Regions from separate parts of the Pseudomonas sp. FBCC-B1565 genome, predicted to be linked through region 3. Evidence: predicted binding sites of a transcription regulator. Region 3 holds the regulator's gene; each other region holds the start of a gene.
What was found. Region 3 encodes FliA, which starts transcription of late flagellar genes. Its sites were predicted from a motif close to CTAAAGTTTNNNNNNNNNNNGCCGNTAA; they were not measured.
Positions count from the first base shown of each region.

Region 1: a site for FliA is predicted at 3,442-3,469, ahead of NL123_RS00995 (methyl-accepting chemotaxis protein). Genes of this name have one in related genera too.
Region 2: a site for FliA is predicted at 7,669-7,696, ahead of NL123_RS20400 (methyl-accepting chemotaxis protein). Genes of this name have one in related genera too.

Region 1 covers NZ_CP101438.1:230,104-240,050, reverse strand. The annotation lists gene NL123_RS01005 (TetR/AcrR family transcriptional regulator) at 1-333, opposite strand, end outside; gene NL123_RS01000 (ABC transporter six-transmembrane domain-containing protein) at 448-1,362, shown strand; gene NL123_RS00995 (methyl-accepting chemotaxis protein) at 1,366-3,342, opposite strand; gene NL123_RS00990 (LysR substrate-binding domain-containing protein) at 3,520-4,440, opposite strand; gene NL123_RS00985 (NorM family multidrug efflux MATE transporter) at 4,588-5,994, shown strand; gene NL123_RS00980 (putative bifunctional diguanylate cyclase/phosphodiesterase) at 6,106-7,770, opposite strand; gene rep (DNA helicase Rep) at 8,027-9,947, shown strand, end outside.
Region 2 covers NZ_CP101438.1:4,428,387-4,438,333, forward strand. The annotation lists gene NL123_RS20370 (AI-2E family transporter) at 1-82, opposite strand, end outside; gene NL123_RS20375 (cytochrome c biogenesis protein DipZ) at 186-1,391, opposite strand; gene trhP (prephenate-dependent tRNA uridine(34) hydroxylase TrhP) at 1,593-2,906, shown strand; gene flgE (flagellar hook protein FlgE) at 3,036-4,346, shown strand; gene ctpM (methyl-accepting chemotaxis protein CtpM) at 4,381-6,060, opposite strand; gene NL123_RS20395 (Na+/H+ antiporter family protein) at 6,173-7,492, opposite strand; gene NL123_RS20400 (methyl-accepting chemotaxis protein) at 7,732-9,879, shown strand; gene NL123_RS20405 (sensor histidine kinase) at 9,931-9,947, opposite strand, start outside.
Region 3 covers NZ_CP101438.1:1,855,863-1,865,809, forward strand. The annotation lists gene flhA (flagellar biosynthesis protein FlhA) at 1-267, shown strand, start outside; gene flhF (flagellar biosynthesis GTPase FlhF) at 280-1,596, shown strand; gene fleN (flagellar synthesis regulator FleN) at 1,703-2,536, shown strand; gene fliA (RNA polymerase sigma factor FliA) at 2,533-3,273, shown strand; gene NL123_RS08885 (chemotaxis response regulator CheY) at 3,443-3,817, shown strand; gene NL123_RS08890 (protein phosphatase CheZ) at 3,836-4,624, shown strand; gene NL123_RS08895 (chemotaxis protein CheA) at 4,636-6,855, shown strand; gene NL123_RS08900 (protein-glutamate methylesterase/protein-glutamine glutaminase) at 6,904-8,037, shown strand; gene NL123_RS08905 (flagellar motor protein) at 8,037-8,777, shown strand; gene motD (flagellar motor protein MotD) at 8,793-9,680, shown strand; gene NL123_RS08915 (ParA family protein) at 9,732-9,947, shown strand, end outside.

The DNA of each region.
Region 1 (9,947 bases), 1.6 Mb from region 3:
CGGGTCCTGCATCGCTTCGTCCCAAGCATCCAGCCACAGTGCCCACCCTGCATCAGCGGTGCTTGGCAGGCAGTCACGCAAAAAACCCACAAAGGCGTCCAGGGGCGCTGCTTCTGCCAGGGGCGCGCGCACTTCGTCCAACTGTTCGTTGGCAAACCGCACGAAGGCTTCGCGGCGCAGTTCCTTCCAGTCGCTGAAGTAGTGATAGACATGGCTGCGGGACAGGCCGGCATGTTCGGCCAGGTCGCGGGTGGACACATCGGCAAAACCCTTGCTGCGAAACAGCTCAAGGGCGGCGGCGATGATCTGGTCTTTACGGTCGATACGCGACATGGGCAATTCCTTCCAGGCACCGGCAGATAAGCGGCGCTTGCTTTTTGAGCGATCGCTCAAGGATACTTGAGCAGTCGCTCAATAATAGCGTCTATCACTCCTTTGGTGCACCCCATGTCATCCGCCACACCTCAAATCCTGATCGAAGAAAGCCGGAAAATCGGCCAGCAATCCGCCGGCCAGACGCTCAAGGCCATTGCCAAAGCCTATCCGGGCAAGCTGTTTGCCACGCTGTCGCTGGTCGCGCTGGAGAACGCGCTGCTGCTGGCCTACCCGTTGTTTGCCGGGTTTGCGGTGGACGCGATCATCCGTGGCGACGCCAGCAACGCGCTGTTCTACGCCGCCGTGGTCCTGGCATTCTGGGTGGTCGGCGCGGCGCGGCGGGCGTTGGATACGCGGACCTTCACACGGATCTACGCCGATCTGGCGGTGCCGGTGATCCTCAATCAACGCCTGCAGAACCACAGCACGTCGAAATCGGCGGCACGGGTGGTGCTCGCCCGGGAGTTCGTCGACTTCTTTGAAAAGCATGTACCGATCATTGCCACGGCGCTGGTGTCGATTATCGGCGCGGCGGTGATGTTGATCGTGATCGAGCCCTGGGTAGGCCTGGCGTGCCTGGGCGCACTGGTGCTGTGCATCACGTTGTTGCCACGCTTTGCCCGGCGCAACCAGGAGCTGCATGAACGGCTGAACAACCGGCTGGAAAAAGAAATCGGCCTGGTGGAAAAGGTCGGCGCACCGACCCTGCGGCGCCACTACCAAGTGCTTTCACGCCTGCGCATCTGGCTGTCGGATCGTGAGGCGGCTGCGTACCTGTTTCTGGGTACGCTGGCCGCCTTGCTGTTTGTGGTCGCCATCAGCCAATTGGCGCTGTCACCCGCGGTCAAGGCTGGCCATATCTACGCGGTCATGACCTACCTGTGGACCTTCGTCACCAGCATGGACGAAGCCCCCGGCATGGTCGACCAACTGGCGCGCCTGAAGGACATCGGCAAGCGCGTTGACCCTGGCCTGGGCGATCGCTAGGCCTCAACGAAACCGGTCCACCTCATGCCGCAAGCCCGCCGCCAGGGTTTCGAGTTCCTTGGCGGTGATCGCCAGGTTCGACACCACTTCCCGCTGCTCGCTGTTGGCCAGCGCAATGCTCTGCAGGTTACTGCTGAGCAAGGTCGCGGTGCTGCTCTGTTCCTGGGTGGCGGTGGTAATCGCAGCAAACTGCTGACCGGCCGAGCGGCTTTGCTCGTCAATACGCGCCAGGGCCGACGCCACGTCGGCGTTACGCGACAGGCCTTCCTGCATCAACACATTGCCGCGCTCCATGGTGCTGATGGCGTTGCCGGTTTCCTGCTGGATGCTCTGGATCATTCCGGAGATTTCGTCAGTGGCCTCCCGGGTACGCGACGCCAGGTTGCGCACCTCATCGGCGACCACGGCAAACCCACGGCCTTGTTCACCGGCGCGGGCGGCCTCGATGGCGGCGTTGAGCGCCAGCAGGTTGGTCTGTTCGGCAATCGAGGTGATCACGCCGACGATTCCGCCGATCTCTTGGGAGCGTTGGCCCAGGGTGTTGATCACCGTGGCCGTGCTGTTGAGCGCGGTGGCGATGTGTTCCAGGGATGACGACGCCTCTTGCATCGAGTTGCGCCCGATGCGGGTCTGTTGGGCGTTTTCCTGGGCAAGGCGTTCGGTGCTGCCCATGTTGTCGGCAATGTTCAGCGAGGTGGCGCTGAACTCTTCCACCGCCCCGGCCATGCTGGTGATCTCGCCGGACTGCTGCTCCATGCCTTCATAGGCGCCACCGGACAAACCGGACAGCGCCTGGGCACGGCTGTTGACCTCTTCGGCCGCCTTGCGGATATGCGAGACCATGGTCGACAGCGCTTCACCCATCTGGTTGAAACTGCGCGCCAGTTGGCCGATTTCGTCATGGCTGGACACGTTCAAGCGTGCGCTCAAGTCGCCCGCGCCCAAGGCTTCGGCCTGGCGCACCAGGTCGCCCAACGGCGCCAGCTTGCTGCGCAGCAGCCACACCGTTGCACCGACCGCCAGCAGCATGGCCAGCACGCTGCCGATCACCAGGCGGATACCGACGTCCCACGTCACCGAGCGGATTTCGGCCTTGGGCATGCTCGCGACCACGGCCCACGGCCCGCCTTCGAAAGGCACCGACACGCTGTAGAAGTCTTCGTTCTTGTCTGCCCAGAAGCGCCCTGTACCCGGCGTCTTGGCCAGGTCCAGCATCACGGGAATGGCTTGATCCAGCGCCTGCACGCCCGCCGGCGGCACCAGCCAGCGCTTCTGTTCATCCAGCAAGGCGAGGGAGCCGGTCTGGCCGATGCGGAAACGCTTGAGGTTGTCGAACTGGGCATTCTGCGCATCGGTGTAGTCGAACCCGATGAACAACACCGCGATCACCTGGCCACTGCTATCGCGCACTGGGCTGTACTGAGTCATGTAGGAACGGTCGAACAACACCGCCCGACCGATATAGGTCTGCCCGCTGAGCACCCGCTGGTAGGCCGGGCCCTGGCGATCCAGCACCGTGCCGATGGCGCGGTTGCCGTCCTGCTTGGTCAACGAGGTGCTGATACGGATAAAGTCCTCGCCGCTGCGCACGAATACCGTGGCCACGCCACCGGACATCTGCTTGAACTCATCCACTTCATTGAAGTTGTTGTTCAGCACCTGATTGCCCAGGTACAGACTTGGGGTCTGCACACCGGCCACAGTCACAGGCTGGTCCGCATGCACGCTCAAACCGGCGCCGAAGCGTTTTTCAAACAGCCCGCTCAAACGCTGGGTACTTTCGCGCAAGGTGCTGTGGAAGGTGTTGAGTTGGTCGGCGAGCAAACGCGCTTCGCTGGCCAGGTGCTCCTCGCGGGTGGCGAGGTTGGCGGAGTCGAGCGAACGCAAGGCAAACACGGTGCTGCCGCTGATGACGACAGCCAGAATCACGGCTAATGCCAGGCCTAACTGGGAGGCTATCCGGGCGCGAGGTTGAGACATGAAGGCTCCTGGCCGAGGCCAGGATCATCCTGATCTCATAGCGCTGCTCGGCAAATTATCTGGTGGGAAACGTTGGTGCACGATGGTTCCAACACACCTACTTCGGCGAGCCGAGGCAATACTTGAGCGATCCGCAGGGGTATCACGCAAACGATTGCACGAACAGTCTGTCGCCCCTCACTCGAGGCGTTCGACCTGGGGCAATTCCATCGCCTTGACTTCCGCCTGCAGAAACTCCGCCAGGCGCCGCAAACGCTCGCCGCCGGGGCGGGTTTTCGGCCATACCAGGTAGTAGTTTTCGCCACTGGCCACCGCCGTTGGCCAAGGCAGGCTCAGGCGCCCCTGGGCCACGTCTTCGGCCACCATCAGCAAGTCGCCCATGGACACACCGTAACCCCGCGCAGCGGCGATCATGCCCAGTTCGAGAGTATCGAACACCTGGCCGCCCTTGAGCGACACCTGGGACGCCAACCCCATGCGTTGCAGCCAATTGCGCCAGTCGCGACGGTCGGGCGTGGGGTGCAGCAGTTCGGCGGTGGCCAGTCGCGCAGCATCCCACGGCCCATCCTCCAACAGGTTCGGTGCACCTACCGGGATCAGCAATTCCGGGAACAGGTAGCTGGCCTCCCAGTCCGCCGGAAAGTGCCCGTAGCTCAGCAACACTGCGCAGTCGAAGGGCTCCTGGTTGAAATCCACCTCGTCCACGCTCATCCAGGCGCTGGTCAGTTGCACTTCATTGCCCGGCTGCAACGCCCGGAAGCGGCTCAGCCGCGCCAGCAGCCAGCGCATGGTCAGGGTAGACGGCGCCTTCATGCGCAGGATGTCGTCTTCGGCGTTCAGGGTATGGCAGGCCCGTTCCAGCGCGGCGAAACCTTCGCGCACGCCCGGCAAGAGCAGGCGCGCCGCTTCGGTGAGCTGCAAGGTGCGGCCGCTGCGCTGGAACAGGCGACAGGCGAAATGCTCTTCCAGCGTGCGGATATGCCGGCTCACCGCACTTTGCGTGATGGAGAGCTCCTCCGCTGCCCGGGTGAAGGAATTGTGCCGCGAGGCGGCCTCGAATGCGCGCAAGGCATACAGCGGGGCAAGACGTCGAGACATCGGCAGATTCCTACAGAGCAATACCGCACCCTACCAGATCAGCAGGCATGAGTTTAAGTCATGTACATCATCGCTTTAATCCTTTTGTGTAATGAACCGAGAGCGCCGAGAATCAAGCCTTCCCAACCTTCTGACTTTTCGAGCGTGATGATCATGCAACATCCGGCACGTACCGAACTCTGGGCCATTCTGCGGCTGTCAGGGCCGTTGATTGCCTCACAGTTGGCGCACATGCTGATGGTGCTGACCGACACCCTGATGATGGCGCGCCTGAGCCCCGAAGCCCTGGCCGGTGGCGGCCTGGGCGCGGCGACCTACTCGTTCGTGGCGATTTTCTGCATCGGCGTGATTGCCGCCGTGGGCACTCTGGTGGCCATCCGTCACGGCGCGGGCGATATCGAAGGCGCCACCCGCCTGACCCAGGCCGGGCTATGGCTGGCGTGGCTGATGGCCCTGGCGGCCGGTTTGCTGCTGTGGAATCTCAAGCCTGTGCTGCTGATGTTTGGCCAGACCGAGACCAACGTGCACTCGGCCGGGCAATTCCTGACGATCTTGCCCTTCGCCCTGCCCGGTTACCTGAGTTTCATGGCCCTGCGCGGCTTCACCAGCGCAATCGGCAAGGCGACGCCGGTGATGGTGATCAGCCTTGGCGGTACGGTAATCAACTACCTGCTCAACCACGCGCTGATCGAAGGCATGTTCGGCCTGCCCAAGCTTGGCCTGATGGGCATCGGCCTGGTCACAGCCATCGTCGCCAACGGCATGGCGCTGACGCTGATGTGGTACATCCGCAGCAACCGCACCTATGCGGCCTACCCACTGAGTACCGGCCTGCTGCGCCTCAACACCCAGTACCTGCGCGAGTTGTGGCGCCTGGGCCTGCCGATCGGCGGCACCTATGCGGTGGAGGTCGGGCTGTTCGCGTTTGCGGCACTGTGCATGGGCACCATGGGCAGCACGCAGTTGGCCGCGCACCAGATCGCATTGCAGATCGTCTCGGTGGCGTTCATGGTGCCGGCGGGGATGTCCTACGCGGTGACCATGCGCATCGGCCAGCACTACGGCGCCGGGCAGTTGCTGCATGCGCGCCTGGCCGGTCGTGTCGGCATTGGCTTTGGCGCGGCGATCATGCTGGGATTTGCTGGCGTGTTGTGGCTCTATTCCGACCCGCTGATCGGCCTGCTCATCGACCACAACGACCCGGCGTTCCACGACGTGATCGTCCTGGCCGTCAGCCTGCTGGCCGTCGCCGCCTGGTTCGAACTGTTCGATGGCGTGCAGACCATCGCCATGGGCTGCATTCGCGGGCTCAAGGACGCCAAGACCACCTTCCTGATCGGCGCGGGTTGCTATTGGTTGATTGGCGCACCGTCGGCCTGGCTGATGGCCTTCACCCTGGGCTGGGGACCGACCGGCGTGTGGTGGGGCCTGGCGTTGGGCCTGGCGTGCGCGGCGGTGAGCCTGACCTGGGCGTTTGAGGCAAAGATGAAGCGGATGCTTCGCCAGGAGCCTGAACCTCAAGGCTCATTCCAAGCCGAGGCCCTGCACGATTAACAATGTGGGAGGGGGCTTGCCCCCGATTGCGGCGTGCCCGTCACTGGTTTTTTGACTGACCCACCGCAATCGGAGGCAAGCCTCCTCCCACTTTTTGATTGGATTGCCACCTCAGCCCAGCAGCGCTTGCTGGCTTTTGCCGAAAGTCAGGTACTCCACCAACTCCGGCAACGGCAGCGGCTTGCTGATCAGGTAACCCTGGGCCTGGTCGCAGCCAAACAAACGCAGCAGCGCCAGTTGCTCAGGCGTTTCAACACCTTCGGCCACCACTTCCAGGTTGAGGTTGTGCGCCAGGTTGATCATAGCATGCACCAGCTTGCGGTTTTCTTCGCGCTCCTCCATACCGCCAACAAAGCTCTTGTCGATCTTCAACAAGGCAATCGGCAGGCTGTTGAGGTGCACGAACGATGAGAAGCCCGTACCGAAGTCATCCAGGGAAAACCGCACACCCAGGCGGCCGAGGGCATCCATGGTCTGCTTGACCAGGTCACTGCGGCGCATCACGGCGGTTTCGGTCAGCTCGAACTCCAGCCATTGCGCCTCCACGCCCCGCTCGGCAATCAGCCGACTGAGGGTCGAGAGCAACTGACTGTCCTGGAACTGGCGGAACGAGAGGTTGACCGCCATGTGCAACGGCGGCAGGCCACGTTCGCGCAGGTCTTGCATGTCGCGCAGGGCCCGGGAGATCACCCAGTAGCCCAGCGGCACGATCAGGCCGCTTTGCTCGGCCAGTGGCACGAACTCACTCGGCGGCAACAGGCCGCGCTCGCCATGGCGCCAGCGCACCAGGGCTTCCAGGCCGACGATATGGCCGTCGTCCAGGTCCAGGCGCGGCTGGTAATGCAGCTCCAGTTCGTCACGGCGCAAGGCGCGGCGCAGCTCGCTTTCCAGGTCGGCGAGGCTGCGCGCGTTGCGGTTGATACGTTCGTTGAAGATATGAAAAGTGCAGCCCTGGGTGCTCTTGGCCTGCTGCATGGCGATATGAGCGTGCCACATCAGCGGGTCGGCACCGGCACGGGCCCTGGCATGGGCCACGCCCAGGCTACAACCGATCAGCAGGCTTTCGCCATCCACCCAATAGGGCTCGGCCATGACTTCGGTGATGCGCTCGGCCATCCACTCGGCACGCTGGGGCGCACGACGGGTGTCGATCAGCAGGGCGAATTCATCGCTGCCCAGGCGCGCCAGTTGGTCGCCGACCTCGAGCTGGCTCTTGAGCCGCGACACCACTTGCAGGATCAACCGGTCGCCGGCCTGGTGGCCGAGGGCATCGTTGGCGTGGCGGAAGTTGTCGAGGTCCAAGTGGCCGAGGGCCAGGCCACGGCCTTCATTCTCGGCCAGGCGCGCGGTCAACAGGGTCTGGAAGCCCTGGCGGTTGGCAATGCCGGTGAGCGGGTCCTGTTCAGCCAGGCGTTGCAGGGTGTTTTCCAGCACCCCACGCTCGCGGACGTGGCGCAGGCAGCGGCGCACTGTATCGGCATCCAATACATCACGCACCAGCCAATCGCTGACGCCAAGCGGTGAAACCAGCGGCTCCTGTTCCAGCAACAACACACACGGCAGGCTGCAACGGCCAGGCCCGGGTTGCAGGCCGGGCGTGGTCAAGAGTACGGCGCTGTGGTCGTCATCGAACAGACGGCTCACGGATTCCCAGTTTGGTGCGCTGATCAGCACAGCCCCATCGCCCATCGGCGCCAGGCACTCGCGCAATAACGCTGCCCACGCGGGCTCATCGGCCAGCAGCAGCAAACGCAAGGGTTCGACAGGCGTAGACAAGCTAGCTCCCTAGACTCTGCAAAAATTCGTGGCGACGCGCATTATGACGTGCGGCCTGAGAATCACCAATGATAGGGGTTATCAAACACGCGAACTGTGAACATTAGCCTCAAAACAACCCTCACATCCTGCGGCAAAGTATCAAAACCGGCAAATTTAGATCGAGTGGTACGTCACACTGTCGTTCTGACAGAGCAGAATCCTGCCAGCCTGTTAAAATGCCCGCCCTTTTGAACAACGACTCCCTGAATTCTGTATGTCCCGACTCAATCCCCGGCAGCAAGAAGCCGTGAACTACGTCGGCGGCCCTCTATTGGTGCTCGCCGGCGCAGGCTCCGGCAAGACCAGCGTGATCACCCGCAAGATCGCGCACCTGATCCAGCAGTGCGGCATCCGCGCCCAGTACATCGTCGCCATGACCTTCACCAACAAGGCTGCGCGGGAAATGAAAGAGCGCGTCGGCACCCTGCTCAAGGGTGGCGAAGGCCGTGGCCTCACCGTGTGTACCTTCCACAACCTGGGCCTGAACATCATCCGCAAGGAGCATGCGCGGCTGGGCTACAAGCCGGGCTTCTCGATCTTCGACGAGACCGACGTGAAGTCGCTGATGACCGACATCATGCAAAAGGAATACGCAGGCGACGATGGCGTGGACGAGATCAAGAACATGATCGGCGCCTGGAAAAACGACCTGATCCTGCCGCCCCAGGCCCTGGAAAATGCACGCAACCCCAAGGAACAGACTGCCGCCATCGTCTACACCCACTACCAGCGCACGCTCAAGGCGTTCAACGCGGTGGACTTCGACGACCTGATCCTGCTGCCGGTAAAGCTGTTCGAGGAACACGCCGACATCCTCGAAAAATGGCAGAACAAGGTGCGCTACCTGCTGGTGGACGAATACCAGGACACCAACGCCAGCCAATACCTGCTGGTAAAAATGCTGATCGGCAAGCGCAACCAGTTCACCGTGGTCGGCGACGACGACCAGTCGATCTACGCCTGGCGTGGCGCCCGCCCGGAAAACCTGATGCTGCTCAAGGACGACTACCCGTCCCTGAAAGTGGTGATGCTGGAGCAGAACTACCGCTCCACCAGCCGCATCCTGCGCTGCGCCAACGTGCTGATCTCGAACAACCCCCACGAATTTGAAAAACAACTGTGGAGCGAGATGGGCCACGGCGATGAGATCCGCGTGATCCGCTGCCGTAACGAAGACGCCGAAGCCGAGCGCGTGGCCGTCGAGATCCTCAGCCTGCACCTGCGCACCGACCGGCCCTACAGCGATTTCGCGATCCTCTATCGCGGCAACTACCAGGCCAAGCTGATCGAGCTGAAATTGCAGCACCACCAGGTGCCGTATCGCCTGTCGGGCGGCAACAGCTTTTTCGGACGTCAGGAAGTAAAAGATCTGATGGCCTACTTCCGCCTGATCGTGAACCCGGACGACGACAACGCCTTCCTGCGCGTAATCAACGTGCCGCGCCGCGAAATCGGCTCGACCACCCTGGAAAAACTCGGCAACTACGCCACTGAACGCAAGATCTCGATGTACGCCGCCACCGACGAAATCGGCCTGGGCGAACACCTGGACTCGCGCTTCACCGATCGCCTGTCGCGCTTCAAGCGCTTCATGGACAAGGTGCGTGAGCAATGCGCCGGCGAAGACCCGATCAGCGCGCTGCGCAGCATGGTCATGGACATCGACTACGAGAACTGGCTGCGCACCAACAGCTCCAGCGACAAGGCCGCGGATTACCGCATGAGCAACGTCTGGTTCCTGATCGAAGCGCTGAAGAACACCCTGGAAAAAGACGAAGACGGCGAGATGACCGTCGAAGACGCCATCGGCAAGCTGGTGCTGCGCGACATGCTCGAACGCCAGCAGGAAGAGGAAGACGGCGCCGAAGGTGTACAGATGATGACCTTGCATGCGTCCAAGGGCCTGGAATTCCCCTACGTGTTCATCATGGGCATGGAAGAGGAAATCCTCCCGCACCGCTCCAGCATCGAAGCCGACACCATCGAAGAAGAACGCCGCCTGGCCTACGTGGGCATTACCCGCGCGCGTCAGACCCTGGCCTTCACCTTTGCCGCCAAGCGCAAACAGTACGGCGAAATCATCGATTGTGCGCCCAGCCGGTTCCTGGATGAACTGCCGCCGGATGACCTGGCCT
Region 2 (9,947 bases), 2.6 Mb from region 3:
GCAGCAATATCCAGATAAACGCGATGGTCACCAGGCCCAGCAGCAACAGCAGGGTCTTGAATTGCAGGTTGGTTTGATTCATGTCCGGTCCATGTCAGAAAAGCACAGGGCCGGTATCGGCCCTGTTGCTTAGTCCGCAGCGATTCCTGGGAGTGCCGTTGGTTATCGAACAAGCGTAGACCCTATCACTGCGTGGCCTTGGCCTCATTCAACAGCGTCTGGATCATCTGCTCCTGGGCCTCGTACCGGCCTTCACCAAAATGCGTGTAGCGCACCTGCCCCTTGGCGTCGATCAGGTAATGGGCGGGCCAGTACTGGTTATCGAAGCTGCGCCAGATCGCGTAGTTGTTATCGATCGCCACCGGGTAGGTGATACCCAACTTGCGCACCTGGTCCTTGACGTTGCCGATGATGCGCTCGTAGCCGTATTCCGGGGTGTGCACGCCGATCACCACCAGGCCGTCCTGCGCGTACTTTTTCGCCCAGGCCTTCACGTACGGCAGGGTGTGCTGGCAGTTGATGCAGTCGTAGGTCCAGAAATCCACCAGCACCACCTTGCCTTTCAAGGATTCGCGGGTCAGTTCAGCTGAATTGAGCCACTCGACCGCGCCGCCCAGCGACGGCATGGCGCCCCGTGGATTGTCCTGCGGATCGGCCTTGACCTTGCTCACCAGGTAATCCAACACCTTGGGCACGTTTTCCAGCAGCCCTTTTTCCAGGCTGCCAACGCCTGCGGACGAAGTGCCGGCGAGCAGGATCTTGTCAGCACCGGTAGCAATCACCACGGCCGCTGCCAGTACCGCCACCCCTGCCCCACGGCGCAGCCAACCGGTCAGCGCAATGGAGGCCTTGAGGCGATTGACCAGGCCGCGCCCGGCAACGATCAGGGCGCCCAGGGACAAGGCGCTGCCCAGGCCGTAGGCCACCAGTAACAGGCTGGTCTGCGCATTGGCGCCTTGCAGCATCGCGCCGGTCAGGATAACCCCCAGGATCGGCCCCGCGCAGGGCGCCCACAGCAGGCCTGTGGCGACACCGATCATGACCGACTTGAGCGGACCCGACAGCGCACGGCTGTCAGGATCGATACGGTTGCCCAACAACACGAAGGGCTGCGCCAGCCAGCCACCGACCCGCGCCGAGATCAGCGACAGTGCAAACAACCCCATCACGATCAGCGCCACATGACGGCCTGTGTTATTGGCCTGTATCACCCATTCGCTGCTGACCACCGCCAGGCTGGAAATCAGTGCGAAGGTCAGCGCCATGCCGCCGAGGGTCAACAGGATCGAACGGCGACTGCGGTCGACGCCGGCGAACAGAAACGGCACCACCGGCAGGATACAAGGGCTGAGAACGGTCAGGATGCCGCCCAGGAATGCGACGAAGAGCATGGTGATCACCTTATCGATACGGGGCGCCCATTAAGACCGGGCGAGGTATCGCGCCTGTGTCGGAAAACCGCGCGGATAAATCGATACGTATCCACAGCCCTTGCCGATACACAGCGATACAAAAATGCGCAAAGCACGACTTGGATCAATGAACCGCCCTCGCCGCTCGGCTACCTTCGCCACCTTTTGCGACCCGTGCCCATGCCTTCCATCCTCGCCCCCGAACTGCTCGCCCCCGCCGGCACCCTGAAAAACATGCGCTACGCCTTCGCCTATGGCGCCGATGCGGTGTACGCCGGCCAACCGCGCTACAGCCTGCGGGTACGCAACAACGAGTTCGACCACGCCAACCTGGCCCTCGGCATCCAGGAAGCCCATGCCCTGGGCAAGCGTTTCTACGTGGTGGTGAACATTGCGCCGCACAACGCCAAGTTGAAGACCTTCCTCAAGGACCTCGCCCCGGTGATCACCATGGGTCCGGACGCGTTGATCATGTCTGATCCCGGGCTGATCATGCTGGTGCGCCGGCACTTCCCGCAGATGCCCATCCACCTGTCGGTACAGGCCAATACGGTGAACTGGGCCAGCGTCGAGTTCTGGCAGCAGCAAGGGATCTGCCGGGTGATCCTGTCGCGGGAGTTGTCCCTGGAAGAAATCGATGAAATCCGCCAACAGGTGCCGGCCATGGAGCTGGAAGTGTTTGTGCACGGCGCCCTGTGCATGGCCTATTCCGGGCGCTGCCTGCTCTCGGGCTATATAAACAAGCGCGATGCCAACCAGGGCACCTGCACCAATGCGTGTCGCTGGAAATACCAGGCCACCCCGGCAGTGGAAAACGCCACCGGCGATATCGTCCAGCACTGCGAGCCGACCCTGGGCATTGGTGCGCCGACCGACCAGGTGTTTCTGTTGCAGGAAGCCAACCGCCCCGATGAACAGATGCCGGCCTTCGAAGACGAGCACGGCACCTACATCATGAACGCCAAGGACCTGCGCGCGGTGCACCACGTGGAGCGCCTGACCCACATGGGCGTGCACTCGCTGAAGATCGAAGGCCGCACCAAGTCGCACTTCTACTGCGCACGCACCACCCAGGTGTATCGCCAGGCCATCGACGATGCGGTGGCCGGCCGCGCCTTCGACCGCAGCCTGATGACCAACCTCGAATCCCTGGCCCAGCGCGGCTACACCGAAGGGTTCCTGCGCCGGCATGTGCACGATGAGTACCAGAACTACCAGCACGGCAGCTCGGTGTCGGAGCGCCAGCAATTCGTCGGCGAACTGACCGGCGAGCGCCGGGGCGAGCTGGCCGAGGTCAAGGTGAAGAACCGCTTCGCCGTGGGCAATCACCTGGAATTGATGACTCCCACCGGCAACTTCCACTTCGACCTGGCCACCCTGCACAACGCCAAGGGCGACGCCATCGAGGTCGCGCCGGGAGATGGGCACACCGTGTACCTGCCACTTCCGGCCGAAATGGACCTGCGTTTTGGCCTATTGATGCGCGATCTCTGAGGGGGCGCCGGGTAAATAAATCCCGGCCTCCATGCTTTCTCCACACAGCCTCCCCCGAACGTCCATGCGCGGTGCGCACACTCAGCCCTTCCCCAGCCTCGACCAGAAACGGCACCAGAAGGAGTTGATATGTCTTTCAATATTGGCCTTAGCGGTCTTCACGCCGCCAATAAGCAGATGGACGTCACGGGCAACAACATCGCCAACGTCGCGACCAGCGGTTTCAAGGCATCCCGTGCGGAATTCGCGGACATCTACGCCGCTACCCGACTGGGCACCGGCCAGAACAGCATCGGCAACGGTGTGAACCTGGCGGCGGTGTCCCAACGGTTCACCCAGGGTGACGTCAACACCACCGGCGGTACGTTGGACATGGGTATCCAGGGCGGCGGCTTCTTCGTCCAGAAAAGAAGCGACGGTTCGCTGGAGTACACCCGCAGCGGCGCCTTCCGGGCCGACAAGGACGGCTACATCACCAACAACACCGGCACCTCGCGCCTGCAAGGCTACGGGGCAGACGCCAACGGCAAGATCGCCAAGGGTGGCCTGGTCGACCTGCAATTGAACCTGGCCAGCCTGCCGCCCAAGGCGTCGACCAAAGTCGATTCGACCAGCAACCTGAATGCGTCGATGCCCGTGATCGACCAGGTGGCCAAGCCGTTCAACCCGAACGACACCAGCACCTTCAGCACCCAGTACAGCACCACCCTGTATGACTCCCAGGGCAATGCCCACCCGATGGTGCAGTACCTGGTGAAAACCGACGGCAACAAATGGAACGCCTACACCCTGATCGACGGGCGCAACCCGAACGGCTCGGCGCCCACCGGTACACCGTCCACGCCACCGGTGCCGTCCACGTTGACCTTTGACGGCGCGGGCAAGCTCACCAGCGTCGTAACCGCAGGCGTATCCGACAAGACCCTGACCCTCACCGGCTGGGTCCCCGGGACGGTGACCAACGGCGTGTGGAAGGCCAACGGTGCGGATGCCAACCCAACCGGCATCGCCGTCAACCTGGCCAACATCACCCAGTACAACTCGGCCAGCTACCGTAACCCGCCGGTCACCGATGGCTATGCCACCGGCCAGATCACCGGCCTGAAAATCGACGGCAACGGCGTGCTGTTCGCCACCTTCAGCAACCAGCAGAGCAAGGCCGTCGGCCAGGTTTCCCTGGCCAGCTTCAACAACGAACAAGGCTTGCAACCGGCCGGCGGCACCGCCTGGAGAGAGACGTTCGCCTCCGGCCAACCGGGCTATGACACCCCGCAAGCCGGCACCCTCGGCGCGATCAAGGCCAATGCCCTGGAGAACTCCAACGTCAACCTGACCAACGAACTGGTCGACTTGATCAAGGCCCAGAGCAACTACCAGGCGAACGCGAAAACCATCTCCACCGAAAGCACGATCATGAAGACGCTGATCCAGATGACGTGACACCGCCTATGCGTCGCGGCGCACAACCGCTGGATCAGATCCGGAACTGGCCGACCAACTGCCCCAGGCGCTGACCCAGGTCCGCGAGGCTGCGGGAGGTCTGGGCGCCCAGTTGGGTCTCATCGGCCACACTGTCCACCGCCACGGCAATCTGATGCACGCTGCGGTTGATCTCTTCGGCCACGGCGGTCTGCTCCTCGGCGGCACTGGCGATCTGGGCGTTCATCGAATTGATGGTGCCGATCAACTGCGCCATGGTGTCCAGCGATGCCCCGGCTTGGTTGGCCTGGGCCGAGGTGCCGTCGCCGGCATCGCTGGAACGGCGCATGGCGTCCACCGCGGCTTCAGTGCCTTTTTGCAGGCGGTCGATCATGCCCTGGATTTCCTGGGTGCTGGTCTGGGTGCGGCTGGCCAGGGCGCGCACTTCGTCGGCGACCACCGCAAACCCACGGCCGGCCTCCCCGGCCCGCGCGGCTTCAATCGCGGCGTTGAGCGCGAGCAGGTTGGTCTGTTCGGCAATGGAGCGGATCACGCTGAGCACGCTGACGATGGAGGCCACGTCCTGCTGCAGGCTGTCGAGGGACACACCGCTGCTGCGGATGTCGTTCACAAGCGCATGGATCTGCGCGATGCTGCCGTCCACTACGCGCTTGGCGGCCTGACCTTCAGCGTCGGTCTGCTGGGCCGCGACCGAGGCGCCCTGGGCACTGCGCGCCACTTCCTGGGCGGCGGAGGACATCTGGTTGATCGCCGTGGCGACCTGGTCGGTCTCGTGGCGCTGGCGTTCCATGGCCTGTTCGGAGCGCTGGGCCTGGTCCGACACCTGGCTGACCAGACCGGTGAGTTGGCCTGTCATCTCGGTGATCTGGCGCACCAGGCCGTGGATCTTGTCGACAAAACGGTTGAACGCGCCGGCCAGATCACCCAGCTCGTCCTGGCTGGTGATGGCCAGGCGGCGGGTCAGGTCGCCTTCACCGGCTGCGATGTCGTCGAGGTTGGCTTTCATCAGGTGCAGCGGACGCAGGATGGTATTGGCCAGCAGCATGCCCACGGCAGCGATCACCAGCAGTACCACCACGGCCACGCCGAGGATGCTCAGCAGCACGCCTTCCATGCGTTTCTCGACCTTGGCCTCGACCACCGCCACCTGGGCTTCGATGCCGTCCAGGTTCACCGAGGTACCGATGACCATGTCCCACTTGGGCAGGTATTCGGTGTAGCCCATCTTGGGCACCAGTTCGGTCTGGCCTGGTTGGGTCGAGCTGTATTGCAGGTAATGGGTGCCGTCCTTGCCGACCTTGACCAGGTCACGATTGACGTACACGCCGTTGGGGTCGCGGTTATCCTTGAAGCTCTTGCCCACGCCGTCGGGGCTGTTGCCCTTGAACAGGCGGATGGTCTCGGAGTCGTAGCCGAAGAAGTAGCCGTCCTTGCCGTAGCTGGTGTTGGACAGCAGCTTGACCACCTCGGCGCGCGCCGCGGTATCACCGGGCGCCGCCGCGTCGTAGAGCGGCTTGATGGTGGTCATGGCCACTTCGACGTAGCTTTGCAGGGTGGCCTTGGCGTCGTTGAGCAGGCGCTGACGGGTTTCGTCCACCTCATTGCGCGCCTGGCCCTGCAGGATCCACACGGTGGTCAGGCTGATGACCACGGCAAACAACAGCACCGGCACTACGGCGAGGGACAGGACTTTGGCCTTGAGGCTCAGACGCATGGGTTTTCTCTCTTATTAGTGGCGACTAGAGAGGTTAACGGCCGCATAGGAAGTTTCTGTAGTGAGCGGGCTTGCCACAGCAAGCCCATTCACTCCAACAAGCCGGCAGTGGTCAGAGGGTCATCGCGGCCAGCCAGCCGAATGCCAGCAGCGGAAGGTTGTAGTGCAGGAAGGTCGGCACCACGGTGTCCCAGATATGGTGGTGCTGGCCGTCGATGTTCAAGCCGGAAGTCGGACCGAGGGTCGAGTCCGAGGCCGGCGAACCGGCATCACCCAAGGCACCGGCCGTGCCGACGATGCACACGATGGCCATGGGGCTGAACCCCAGTTGCACGCACAGCGGCACGAAGATCGCCGCCAGGATCGGCACGGTGGAAAACGATGAACCGATGCCCATGGTCACCAGCAGCCCCACCAGCAGCATCAGCAACGCCCCTATCCCACGGCTATGGCCGATGAAGGCCGCCGAGGTTTCCACCAGCGAGCGCACATCCCCGGTGGCCTTGAGCACTTCGGCAAAACCCGAGGCGGCGATCATGATGAAGCCGATCATCGCCATCATCTTCATGCCTTCGGTGAACAGGTCGTCGGTGTCGCGCCAGCGCACGATGCCCGACACCGAGAAGATCAGGAACCCGGCCAGCGCGCCGATGATCATCGAGTCCAGCCACAACTGGATGATGAACGCCGAGGCAATCGCCAGGCCGGCCACCAGCAGGGTCAGCGGGTTGTACTGCACCGCCACCTGCTCGACCCGCTCGATTTTCTCCAGATCGTACACGCGCTTCTTGCGGTAGCTGATGAACACCGCCACCAGCAGGCCGACGACCATGCCCAGCGCCGGCAGGCTCATGGCGTGAGTGACGTTGACCTGGCTGATATCCACGCCGCTCTTGGCCACGTTGGCCAGCAGGATCTGGTTGAGGAAGATATTGCCGAAGCCCACCGGCAGGAACATGTACGGCGTGATCAAGCCGAAGGTCATCACACAGGCGATCAGGCGGCGGTCCAGTTGCAGCTTGGTCAGCACGTACAGCAATGGCGGCACCAGCAATGGAATGAACGCGATGTGGATCGGCAAGATGTTCTGCGAGGCAATCGCCACCATCCACAGCAGGCCGATCAGCAGCCATTTGACGTGGCTGCCACCGCTGGTTTCCTGACGGTCCACCAGCAGCAGGGCCTTGTCGGCCAACGCGTGGGCCAGGCCGGACTTGGCAATCGCCACGGCGAAAGCGCCGAGCAAGGCGTAGGACAACGCCACCGTCGCCCCGCCGCCCAAGCCGCCATTGAAGGCCTTGAGCGTGGCTTCGATCCCCAGGCCACCGGTCAGGCCGCCCACCAGGGCGCCGACGATGATGGCGATGACCACATGCACGCGGGACAGGCTGAGCACCAGCATGGTGCCGACCGCGGCAATGACTGCGTTAATCATGGTTACCTCAAGAAAAAAACATAAAAAACAGGCATGCCCGCACCCGGGCAGCCATTGGGTGGCAACCGGCGTGCAGGCTTGGAGGAGGTCTTATTAGAGGGCGCGCACTTTGCAGCAGGCAGGCGCACATGTCAAAAAACGGCGCCGCTTTCAGGTTTAAATCGATCGTTTGAATAAAGAAAAACCTGAAACCGCCGATACAGGTTCTCTCTGTGTTTTCAGGTAAGGATGTACCGATGTCGCTCAGGCAGCTCTCCATTCAATGGAAAATCACCCTGCTCGCTGGCTTGTGCCTGCTGGGAATCGTGACCCTGCTGGTGGGTCTGTCGCTGTATCGCATGGAGCAGAGTTCGCAACGGGTCAAGGCCTCCAGCATGCAGATGCTGGATGAAGCGGCCCAGGCGCGCATCGAAGCCCAGGGCGAGGTGCAAGCGCTGGGTATCCGCCGCCAGTTCATGGACGCCTATCAGTACGGCCATGGTTTTTCGCGCCAGGTGCTGTTCCTGCGCGAGCAGGCCGAGAAGCGCTTTCTCGACGCCTTCGACACCCGCGAAGACCTGACCCGCCAGGTCAGGGCCGCGTTGCAGGCCAACCCGGACTTGCTTGGTTTGTCCCTGGTATTCGAAGCCAATGCGCTGGACGGCAAGGATGAACTGTTCGCCGGCCAGGCGGAGTTGGGCAGTAACGACAAGGGGCGTTTCGCCCTGTACTGGTCGCAGCCGACGCCCGGCAAGCTGGAGTCAATGGCATTGCCGGAAAGCGACATGTTCGACACCAGCGTCGGCCCCAGCGGGGAAAAAGCCAACGCCTGGTTCACCTGCCCACGCACCACGCTCAAGCCGTGCGTAATCGAACCGTACTTTTACAAGATCAACGGACAAAACGTGCTGATGACCAGCATTGTCTTCCCGTTGATGGCCAACGGCAAAGTCATCGCCTCGCTGTCGGTGGACATCAACCTCAACAGCCTGCAGGCCGTGAGCCAGCAGGCCAGCCACAAGCTGTATGACGGCCAGACCCAGGTCAGCATCCTCAGCCCGACTGGTTTGCTCGCTGGCTACAGCCCCGACGCGAGCAAGCTCAGCCAGCGCCTGGACCAGGTCGACACCGCCAACGGCGCGCAGCTGATCAGCGCCCTGACCGGCAGTACACAAATTCGCAGCCTGCGCACCGATCACCAGCTCAAGGTGCTCGCGCCGTTCGCACCGATTCCGGACGGCAAGCCGTGGGGCGTGCTGCTGGATGTGCCAGAGAAAGTCCTGGTAGCCCCCGCCGAAGCGCTGAAAACCCAACTGGATGCCGACAATGCCAAGGGCACCCTGCTGGAACTGAGCCTGGGCCTGCTGGCCGCCGTGGTCGGCTTGATCCTGGTGTGGTTGATGGCACGCAGCGTAACGCGGCCGATCCTCGGCGTGGCGCACATGCTCGAAGACATCGCCAGCGGCGAAGGCGACCTGACCCGGCGCCTGGCCTACGACAAACAGGACGAGTTGGGCCAACTGGCCGGCTGGTTCAACCGTTTCCTCGACAAGCTGCAACCGATCATCGCCGAGGTCAAACGCTCGGTGCAGGACGCCCGTGGCACCGCCGACCAATCCGCCGCGATTGCCACGCAAACCAGCGCCGGCATGGAGCAGCAGTACCGCCAGGTCGACCAGGTGGCCACCGCCTCCCACGAAATGAGCGCCACCGCCCAGGACGTGGCCCGCAGCGCGGCGCAAGCAGCCCAGGCCGCACGCGATGCCGACCAGGCCACCCGCGACGGCCTCACGGTGATCGACCGCACCACCACCAACATCGGCGAGCTGGCGGCGGACATGAGCACGGCCATGACCCAGGTCGAAGGCCTGGCCGCCAACAGTGAGAAGATCGGCTCGGTGCTGGAGGTGATCCGTAGCATCGCCGAACAGACCAACCTGCTGGCACTCAACGCCGCCATCGAAGCGGCCCGCGCCGGTGAAGCCGGGCGTGGCTTTGCGGTGGTGGCCGATGAAGTGCGCAACCTGGCGCGCCGTACCCAGGAGTCGGTGGAAGAAACCCGCCTGGTGATCGAGCAGTTGCAGAGCGGTACCGAAGAAGTGGTCGGTTCCATGGGCAACAGCTACCGCCAGGCCCAGGGCAGCGTCGAACAGGTTGGACAGGCCGTGACCGCCCTGCGCCAGATCGGCGATGCGGTAACGGTGATCAGCGACATGAACCTGCAGATCGCCAGCGCCGCCGAAGAGCAAAGCGCGGTGGCCGAGGAGATCAACAGCAACGTGGCGACCATTCGCGATGTGACCGAGTCGCTGTCCGAGCAGGCGAATGAATCGGCGCGGGTGAGCCAGGCGTTGAACAGCCTGGCGAATCAGCAGCAGGGGTTGATGGATCAGTTCCGCGTCTGAAAATGCAAGGCGATCCAATGTGGGAGGGAGCCTGCCCCCGATTGCGGTGTATCAGCCAATCTGTTTTT
Region 3 (9,947 bases):
AGTATTCAGAAGGCAGGACAAGGCCAGGAAGAGGGCGTTCTGCTGGAGCCAAGCATGGCCGAGAAGCTGCAGCGTTCGTTGATCGACGCCGCGCAACGCCAGGAAATGCAAGGCCAACCGGTGATCCTGCTGGTGGCAGGCCCGGTCCGGGCGATGTTGTCGCGGTTTGGGCGCCTGGCAGTACCGAATTTGCACGTTTTGGCTTATCAGGAAATTCCTGACAACAAGCAAGTGACTATCGTCGCGACAGTAGGGCCCAACGGCTGAGGGTAGTGGGTTATGCAAGTGAAGCGTTTTTTCGCCGCCGATATGCGTCAGGCCATGAAACTGGTTCGTGATGAGCTGGGCGCCGACGCCGCGATTATTGGCAACCGTCGTATTGCCGGCGGTGTCGAGCTGACGGCTGCCCTGGATTACACACCTTCGGCCTTGGCGCCGCGCGTGCCGAACATGGAGCTCGAAGACGAGCTGCGCAAGACCGCTTCGCGGATTGTTTCGGCCCAGGCTGAACTGAGCATGCGTGGCGACAGCGATGCCACCACCAATCGCCAGTTGTTCGCCGGCCTGCCGCTGACCGCCGCGGAGCCATTGGTTGAGCCAACCTTCAAAGAGCCGCCGCGTCCCGCTGCGCCAGCCCCGGCAGCGGCGGTTGACCAGCGTGTGTTCGACTCGATGCGCTTTGAACTCAATGGCCTGCGTGAGCTGCTCGAAGTCCAGTTGGGTTCGCTGGCCTGGAACCAATTGCAAGGCAGCAAACCGCAACAGGCCAACCTGTGGCGTCGCCTGCAACGCATCGGCCTGTCCGGCCCGTTGTCCCGCGACCTGCTGGCCCTGACCACCGAAATCGAAGAGCCTCGCCAGGCCTGGCGCATGTTGCTGGCCCACTTGGCGCGGATGATCGTCACCCCGGAAATCGAACCCCTGGAAGAGGGCGGTGTGATCGCCATGGTCGGCCCCGCCGGCATGGGCAAGACCACCACCCTGGCCAAGCTGGCGGCGCGTTACGTGCTCAAGTACGGCGCTCAGAATATCGCGCTGGTGAGCATGGACAGCTACCGTATCGGTGCCCAGGAGCAGCTCAAGACCCTGGGCCGCATTCTCAATGTGTCGGTGACCCATGTCGACCCAGGCCAGTCCCTGGCCAACGCCCTCGACCCGCTGCTGCGCAAGCGCGTGGTGCTGATCGACACCGCCGGCCTGCAAGCCAGCGACCCGGCATTGCGCATGCAGTTGGAAAGCCTGGCCGGGCGTGGCATCAAGTCGAAAAATTACCTGGTGCTTGCAACCACCAGCCAGAAACAGGTTCTTACCGCTGCGTATCATAGTTACAAGCGCTGCGGCCTGGCCGGTTGCATCCTCACCAAGCTCGACGAAACCGCGAGCCTGGGCGAGGTGCTGAGCCTGGCCATCAGTCATGAATTGCCGGTCGCCTACCTGACCGACGGGCCGCGGATCCCGGATGATCTGCATCTGCCGCGCCGTCATCAGTTGGTCAGCCGTGCAGTCAGCGTGCAAATGCAAGACGAGCCTAGCGAGGAAGCGATGGCCGATATGTTCGCCGACCTCTACCACAACCCGGCGAAGCGGGTAGGTTGAGGGCGGTATGAACACCGTGAAATGTATCTACATCGATGGTCTGCAAGCGATTCACGCGGCCAAGCCATGTAGCCTGCGTCTAAGCAAGACAAGGTAAAGAAATAAAATGGGCAGCATGCATCCCGTACAGGTGATCGCGGTGACCGGCGGCAAAGGTGGCGTCGGGAAAACTAACGTGTCAGTGAATTTGTCCCTGGCCCTGGCAGAGCTTGGCCGTCGCGTCATGCTGCTGGATGCTGACCTGGGGTTGGCGAACGTCGACGTTCTGCTGGGGCTGACGCCCAAACATACCCTTGCCGATGTGATCGAGGGCCGCTGTGAGCTGCGCGATGTGCTGCTGCAGGGGCCTGGGGGCATCCGCATCGTGCCGGCCGCCTCCGGCACCCAGAGCATGGTGCACCTGAGCCCGGCGCAGCATGCCGGGCTGATCCAGGCGTTCAGTGACATCGGCGACAACCTCGACGTGCTGGTGATCGACACCGCCGCCGGGATCGGCGAGTCCGTGGTCAGCTTTGTGCGCGCTGCGCAGGAAGTGTTGCTGGTGGTCTGCGATGAACCCACCTCGATCACCGACGCCTACGCCCTGATCAAACTGCTTAACCGCGACTACGGCATGAACCGCTTCCGCGTCCTGGCCAACATGGCCCAGAGCCCGCAGGAAGGGCGCAACCTGTTCGCCAAGTTGACCAAGGTCACGGATCGTTTCCTCGATGTCGCCTTACAATACGTCGGCGCAGTTCCCTACGACGAGTGTGTGCGCAAGGCTGTGCAAAAGCAGCGTGCAGTCTACGAAGCGTTCCCTCGTTCCAAGTGCGCACTGGCGTTCAAGGCTATTGCCCAGAAGGTCGATACCTGGCCATTGCCCGCCAACCCCCGGGGGCATCTGGAGTTTTTCGTCGAGCGATTGGTGCATCAGACGAGCGCAGGACCCGTGCTATGACAGCGACCGGCTACAACGCGTACAAGAAGTCTGCCCGTGACAGCCAGGGCGAGTTGATCGAGCGCTACGCGCCCCTGGTCAAGCGCATTGCCTATCACTTGCTGGCGCGCCTGCCCGCCAGCGTCCAGGTCGAAGACCTGATCCAGGCGGGCATGATCGGCTTGCTCGAAGTGTCGACCAAATACGACGCGAGCAAGGGTGCAAGTTTCGAGACGTATGCGGGCATCCGCATCCGTGGCGCGATGCTCGATGAAGTGCGCAAGGGTGACTGGGCGCCGCGTTCGGTACACCGCAATACACGCATGGTCAGTGACGCAATTCGCGCAATTGAAGCAAAAACCGGTCGCGACGCTAAAGATCACGAAGTTGCGGCCGAACTCCAATTGAGTCTCGACGATTACTACGGGATTTTGAACGATACCTTGGGCAGCCGATTGTTCAGTTTCGACGACCTGTTGCAGGACGGCGAACATGAAGGGCTGCACGAGGACGGCGCGAGTGCTCATATGGAGCCATCGCGAGACCTGGAAGATGAGCGTTTCCAGGGGGCGTTGGCGGACGCGATTGCCAATTTGCCGGAGCGTGAGCGGCTGGTGTTGGCGCTGTACTACGACGAAGAGCTGAACCTCAAGGAAATCGGTGAGGTCCTGGGTGTCAGCGAATCGCGGGTCAGCCAGTTGCACAGCCAGTGCGCAGCCCGCTTGCGGGGGCGCTTGGGAGAGTGGCGAGCGCGCTGAACAGGCAGTGTGGGGACACTGCAGACGATACCGCGAGGGCAACCGGCCTTCGCGGGTTCGACCCGTGGTGCCCCCGGCAGTCCTTTTTGTGTAATGCCTGTTGATTGAAATGGCGCGTCCAGGTGCTGGGCGCGTTTAAGACTGCTTGGAGGTCGAATTGGACAAGAACATGAAAATCCTCATCGTTGATGACTTCTCAACGATGCGGCGGATCATAAAAAACCTGTTGCGTGACCTTGGGTTCACAAACACGGTCGAGGCGGACGACGGCATTACGGCGATTCCGATCCTCAACAGCGGGAGCATCGACTTTCTGGTAACAGACTGGAACATGCCGGGCATGACCGGTATCGACTTGCTGCGCCACGTGCGCGCTGACGAAAAGCTGCGCAGCCTGCCTGTGCTGATGGTGACCGCCGAAGCCAAGCGTGAGCAGATCATCGAAGCCGCCCAGGCCGGGGTCAACGGTTACGTGGTCAAGCCATTCACTGCACTGGCCTTGAAAGAGAAGATCGAAAAAATCTTCGAACGCATCCACGGCTAATGCCATCGCGGGGGAGCTATGGAGCATAAAGAAACGTCACAGGGAGACTTCGAGTCGACCCTGAAAAAGCATGCTCACCAGTTGGTCGACAGCCTTGAAAAAGGCCAGTTCGGCGACGCGGTGCAGTTGATCCATGAGCTCAACCAGACCCGTGACCGCGGCCTGTATCAGGAAGTGGGCAAGCTCACACGCGAGCTGCACAGTGCGATCGTCAATTTCCAGATTGACCCGCATATGCCCCAGGCCGAAGAAATCTCGCAAATCACCGATGCCACCGAACGCCTGTCCTATGTGGTCAGGCTGACTGAGGCGGCGGCCAACCGCACCATGGACCTGGTGGAAAACGCCACGCCTCTGGTCAACGGCATGGCCACTGAAGCCCAGGCCCTGAGCCACGACTGGGGCCGCTTCATGCGCCGGGAAGTGGGGGCTGAGGAGTTTCGCGAGTTGGCACGTCGGGTTGACGGTTTCCTGTCACGCAGCGAGCAGGAAAACCGCACGGTTTCCAGCAACCTCAATGACATTCTGCTGGCCCAGGATTACCAGGACCTCACCGGTCAGGTGATCAAGCGTGTGACCCAGTTGGTCACCGAAGTGGAAAGCAACTTGCTCAAATTGGTGCTTATGGCTGGCCAGGTTGACCGTTTCGCCGGCATCGAACATGACCGCGAAGCGATCCTCTCGGAAAAAGATCCACAAAAACATCTCGCCAAGGGTGAAGGTCCGCAGATTCATGCCGATAAACGTGAAGACGTTGTATCGGGTCAAGATGATGTCGATGACCTGTTATCCAGTTTAGGCTTCTAAGGAGCACCCACATGAGCTTCGGCGCCGATGAAGAAATCCTTCAGGATTTCCTTGTAGAGGCCGGCGAAATTTTAGAGCAGTTGTCCGAGCAACTGGTCGAGCTGGAAAGCCGACCGGATGATGCGAACCTGCTCAATGCAATTTTTCGCGGTTTTCACACTGTAAAAGGGGGCGCCGGCTTCCTCCAGCTCCATGAGCTGGTGGAGTGCTGCCACATCGCCGAGAACGTGTTCGACATCCTGCGCAAGGGTGAGCGTCACGTTGATTCGGAGTTGATGGACGTGATTCTCGAAGCACTGGATGCGGTCAACGGCATGTTCAGCGAGGTGCGCGACCGTGCACCGATCACGGCGGCCACTCCGGAACTGCTGGCCGCCCTGGCGCGCCTGGCGGAACCTGCCGACACGTCGGCCGCACCGGTGGTTGAAGCCGCACCGGAGCCTGTGGTTGAGGCCGAGCCGGATGTGACCGACAGCGAGTTCGAACAGCTGCTCAACTCCCTCAGTGCCGTCAAGGCCGAGGCGGAAGCGCCGGCTGCCCCGGTCGCCGCACCGACCAGCGAAGACATCACCGACGCCGAGTTCGAATCGCTGCTCGACCAGTTGCATGGCAAGGGCCAGTTCGCGGCCGACGCCGTGGCACCTGCTGCTGCTCCTGCGGATGCACCGGCGGCCAGCGCCAGCACCGACATTACCGACGATGAATTCGAAGCATTGCTCGACCAACTGCATGGCAAGGGCACCTTCGCGGCCGACGCCTTGCCGGAAGTCGCCGCCACGGCTGCGGCACCGGCTGCTGCCAGCGCCGCCCCTGCGGGCGATGGGCTGATCTCCGATCACGAGTTCGAATCCCTGCTGGACGAGTTGCACGGCAAGGGCAAGTTCAGCGAAGTGGCCCCGGCCGCAGCGGTGGCGACCGCTGCACCGGTCGCCGCCAAGGCCGCTGCGCCAGCGCCGGCCGCCAAACCTGCACCGGCTGCCAAGCCAGCACCGGCCCCGGCCGCCGCACCTGCTCCGGCACGTGCCGCCGCCGCGCCGACAGCCGAGAAGCCTGCCAGTGAAGCCGAAACCACCGTGCGGGTTGATACCGCGCGCCTGGACGACATCATGAACATGGTCGGCGAACTGGTACTGGTGCGTAACCGCCTGGTGCGCCTGGGCCTGAGCAGCGGCGATGAAGCCATGCAAAAGGCTGTGTCGAACCTCGACGTGGTCACCGCCGACCTGCAGACCGCCGTGATGAAAACGCGGATGCAGCCGATCAAGAAAGTCTTTGGCCGTTTCCCGCGCCTGGTTCGCGACCTGGCGCGTCAGCTTAAGAAAGAAATCAACCTGGAACTGGTGGGCGAAGAAACCGACCTCGACAAGAACCTGGTCGAGGCCCTGGCCGACCCGCTGGTCCACTTGGTGCGCAACGCCGTCGACCACGGCGTGGAAACCCCGGAAGAGCGCGAAGCATCGGGCAAGTCCCGTGGCGGCAAGGTGATCCTGGCGGCGGAGCAAGAAGGCGATCACATCCTGCTGTCGATCACTGACGACGGCAAAGGCATGGACCCGACCATATTGCGCAACATTGCGGTCAAGCGCGGCGTGATGGACAAGGACGCCGCCGACCGCCTGACCGACACCGAATGCTACAACCTGATCTTCGCCCCGGGCTTCTCGACCAAGACCGAGATTTCCGACGTGTCCGGCCGTGGCGTCGGCATGGACGTAGTGAAGACCAAGATCAGCCAGCTCAACGGCTCGATCAACATCTACTCGACCAAGGGCCAGGGCTCCAAGATCGTCATCAAGGTGCCGTTGACCCTGGCGATCATGCCGACCCTGATGGTGATGCTGGGCAACCAGGCGTTCGCCTTCCCGCTGGTCAACGTCAACGAAATCTTCCACCTCGACCTGTCGCGCACCAACGTGGTGGACGGCCAGGAAGTGGTGATCGTGCGCGACAAGGCATTGCCCCTGTTCTACCTCAAGCGCTGGCTGGTGGCATCGGCGGCCCATGAAGAGCAGCGCGAAGGCCATGTGGTGATTCTGTCCGTGGGCACCCAGCGCATCGGCTTTGTCGTCGATCAACTGGTTGGCCAGGAAGAAGTGGTCATCAAGCCTTTGGGCAAAATGCTGCAGGGAACCCCGGGCATGTCGGGTGCGACCATCACCGGTGACGGTCGGATCGCGCTGATTCTCGATGTTCCGAGCATGCTCAAGCGTTACGCCGCTCGGCGTATTTGATTCTGGTGGGGCAGGGCGGTAGTGCCCGCCCCGCCTAACGGAGTGTTTATGGCAGTCAAGGTCCTGGTGGTGGACGATTCGGGTTTCTTCCGCCGCCGCGTCTCGGAAATTCTTTCCGCCGATCCAACGATCCAGGTGGTCGGCACGGCCACCAACGGCAAAGAGGCGATTGATCAAGCCATTGCGTTGAAACCGGACGTGATCACCATGGACTACGAGATGCCGATGATGGATGGCATCACGGCAGTCCGGCACATCATGCAACGCTGCCCGACCCCGGTCCTGATGTTTTCCTCGCTGACGCACGAAGGCGCCCGGGTCACCCTGGATGCGCTGGACGCCGGTGCGGTGGACTTCCTGCCGAAGAATTTCGAAGACATCTCGCGCAACCCCGAGAAGGTCAAGCAGATGCTGTGCGAGAAGGTGCACAGCATTTCGCGCAGTAACCGTCGCAGCCTGTTCAGCACGCCTACTCCAACCGCTGCGCCAGCACCGGCTCCCGCTGCACCGACGTCGTCGTTTGCGCGCCCTGCGCCTGCGCCAGTGACACGGCCTGCAGTGGCACCCGCTCGCACGCTGGCACCTGCGGCGTCGGCTCATTCGCCCGCACCCAAGCGCAAGGCCTACAAGCTGGTCGCCATCGGCACCTCCACGGGTGGCCCGGTTGCGCTGCAACGCGTGTTGACCCAACTGCCAGCCAACTTCCCGGCGCCGATCGTATTGATCCAGCACATGCCGGCGGCGTTTACCAAGGCCTTCGCCGAGCGCCTGGACAAGCTGTGCCGCATCAGCGTCAAGGAAGCCGAGGATGGCGACATCCTGCGCCCTGGCCTGGCGCTGCTGGCCCCCGGTGGCAAGCAGATGATGGTCGACGGCCGTGGCGCGATCAAAATCCTGCCGGGCGATGAGCGCCTCAACTACAAGCCGTGCGTGGATATCACCTTCGGTTCGGCAGCCAAGTCCTACGGTGACAAAGTTCTGGCGGTAGTGCTCACCGGCATGGGCGCCGACGGCCGTGAAGGTGCGCGCCTGCTCAAGCAGGGCGGCAGCGCCATCTGGGCCCAGGACGAAGCCAGCTGCGTGATCTATGGCATGCCCATGGCCATCGTCAAGGCGGACCTGGCCGACGCCGTCTACAGCCTGGACGACATCGGCAAGCATCTGGTGGAGGCCTGCCTCTGATGGATGTACTGAGCCTGATCGGCATCATCATGGCGTTTGTCGCGATCATCGGCGGCAACTACCTCGAAGGCGGGCACCTCGGTGCGTTGGCCAACGGCCCGGCGGCGCTGATCGTGATCGGCGGCACCGTGGGCGCGGCGTTGTTGCAATCGCCCATGAGCTCGTTCAAGCGCGCCATGCAGATTCTGATATGGATCATTTTCCCGCCACGCGTGGACCTGCCCGGCGGCATCGACCGCGTGGTCAACTGGAGCCTCACCGCGCGCAAGGAAGGCCTGCTGGGCCTGGAAGGCGTGGCCGATGCCGAGCCCGACAGCTACGCACGCAAAGGCTTGCAATTGCTGGTGGACGGCGCCGAGCCGGAAGCGATCCGCAGCATCCTGGAAGTGGATTTCTACACCCAGGAAAGCCGCGACATCAACGCCGCCAAAGTCTACGAAAGCATGGGCGGCTACGCGCCGACCATCGGCATCATCGGTGCGGTGATGGGCCTGATCCACGTGATGGGCAACCTCGCCGATCCATCGCAACTGGGCAGCGGCATTGCCGTGGCGTTTGTCGCGACCATCTACGGCGTGGCCAGTGCCAACCTGGTGCTGCTGCCGGTGGCGAGCAAACTCAAGTCGATTGCCATGCGCCAGTCGCGTTATCGCGAGATGCTGCTCGAAGGCATCCTGTCGATCGCTGAGGGCGAGAACCCGCGTTCCATCGAATTGAAGCTCCAGGGCTTCATGGATTGATGGGAGGTATGTATTGTGAGCCGTCGCCGTCGCGAGCCTGAAGAACACGTCAACCACGAGCGGTGGCTGGTGTCCTATGCAGACTTCATCACCCTGCTGTTCGCGTTTTTCGTGGTGATGTACTCCATCTCGTCGATCAACGAAGGCAAGTACAAAGTCATTTCCCAGGCGCTGATCGGCGTGTTCAACGACGCCGACCGTGCGCTCAAGCCGATTCCCATCGGTGAAGAGCGGCCCAAGACCGTGACCCCGGCCAAGCCGCTGGTCAACGACAGCGATGAAACCGCTGCCGGCGTGGGCGGCACCAGCGACCCGCTGAAAAGCATCGCCGACGACATCAGCGCGGCGTTTGGCGACCTGATCAGCTCCAACCAGATGACGGTGCGCGGTAATGAGCTGTGGGTGGAGATCGAACTCAATTCCAGCCTGCTGTTCGCCAGTGCCGATGCGTTGCCCAGTGACCAGGCGTTCACCATCATCGACAAGGTGGCGGCGATCCTCAAGCCATTTGAAAACCCGATCCATGTCGAAGGCTTCACCGACAATTTCCCGATCAGCACCGCGCAGTACCCGACCAACTGGGAGCTGTCCTCGGCCCGCGCTTCAAGCATCGTGCGCATGCTCGCGATGCAGGGCGTTAACCCTGGTCGCCTGGCGTCCGTGGGCTACGGCGAGTTCCAGCCGGTGGCCAATAACGCCACGGCGGAAGGCCGCGCGCGTAACCGTCGGGTGGTGCTGGTGGTGTCGCGCAACCTGGATGTGCGCCGCAGCCTGACCGGCACCGGCACCGCTAATGCAACACCGGATGCGGCCTTGAAGCGGGCTGGCACACAAACTGCACCGGCCCCGGTAAAACCGCCGGTTCGACAGAGTGCCGTCAATTCTCCGTCGCCGGCTCAATAACCCCATGCAATGTCTCGGTCGCGCCTGTGCCTGCCGGGAGGAACCAACCGAATGAGAGTCTGGGCAGTTGCCAATCAAAAAGGTGGAGTCGGCAAGACCACCACCTCCATCGCCTTAGCCGGCTTGCTGGCCGAGGCGGGCAAGCGTGTGGTCGTGGTGGACCTGGACCCTCACGGCTCCATGACCAGCTATTTCGGCTACGACCCGGATGCGCTGGAACACAGCAACTACGATCTGTTCCTGCACAAGGGCAGTGTGCCGGCCGAT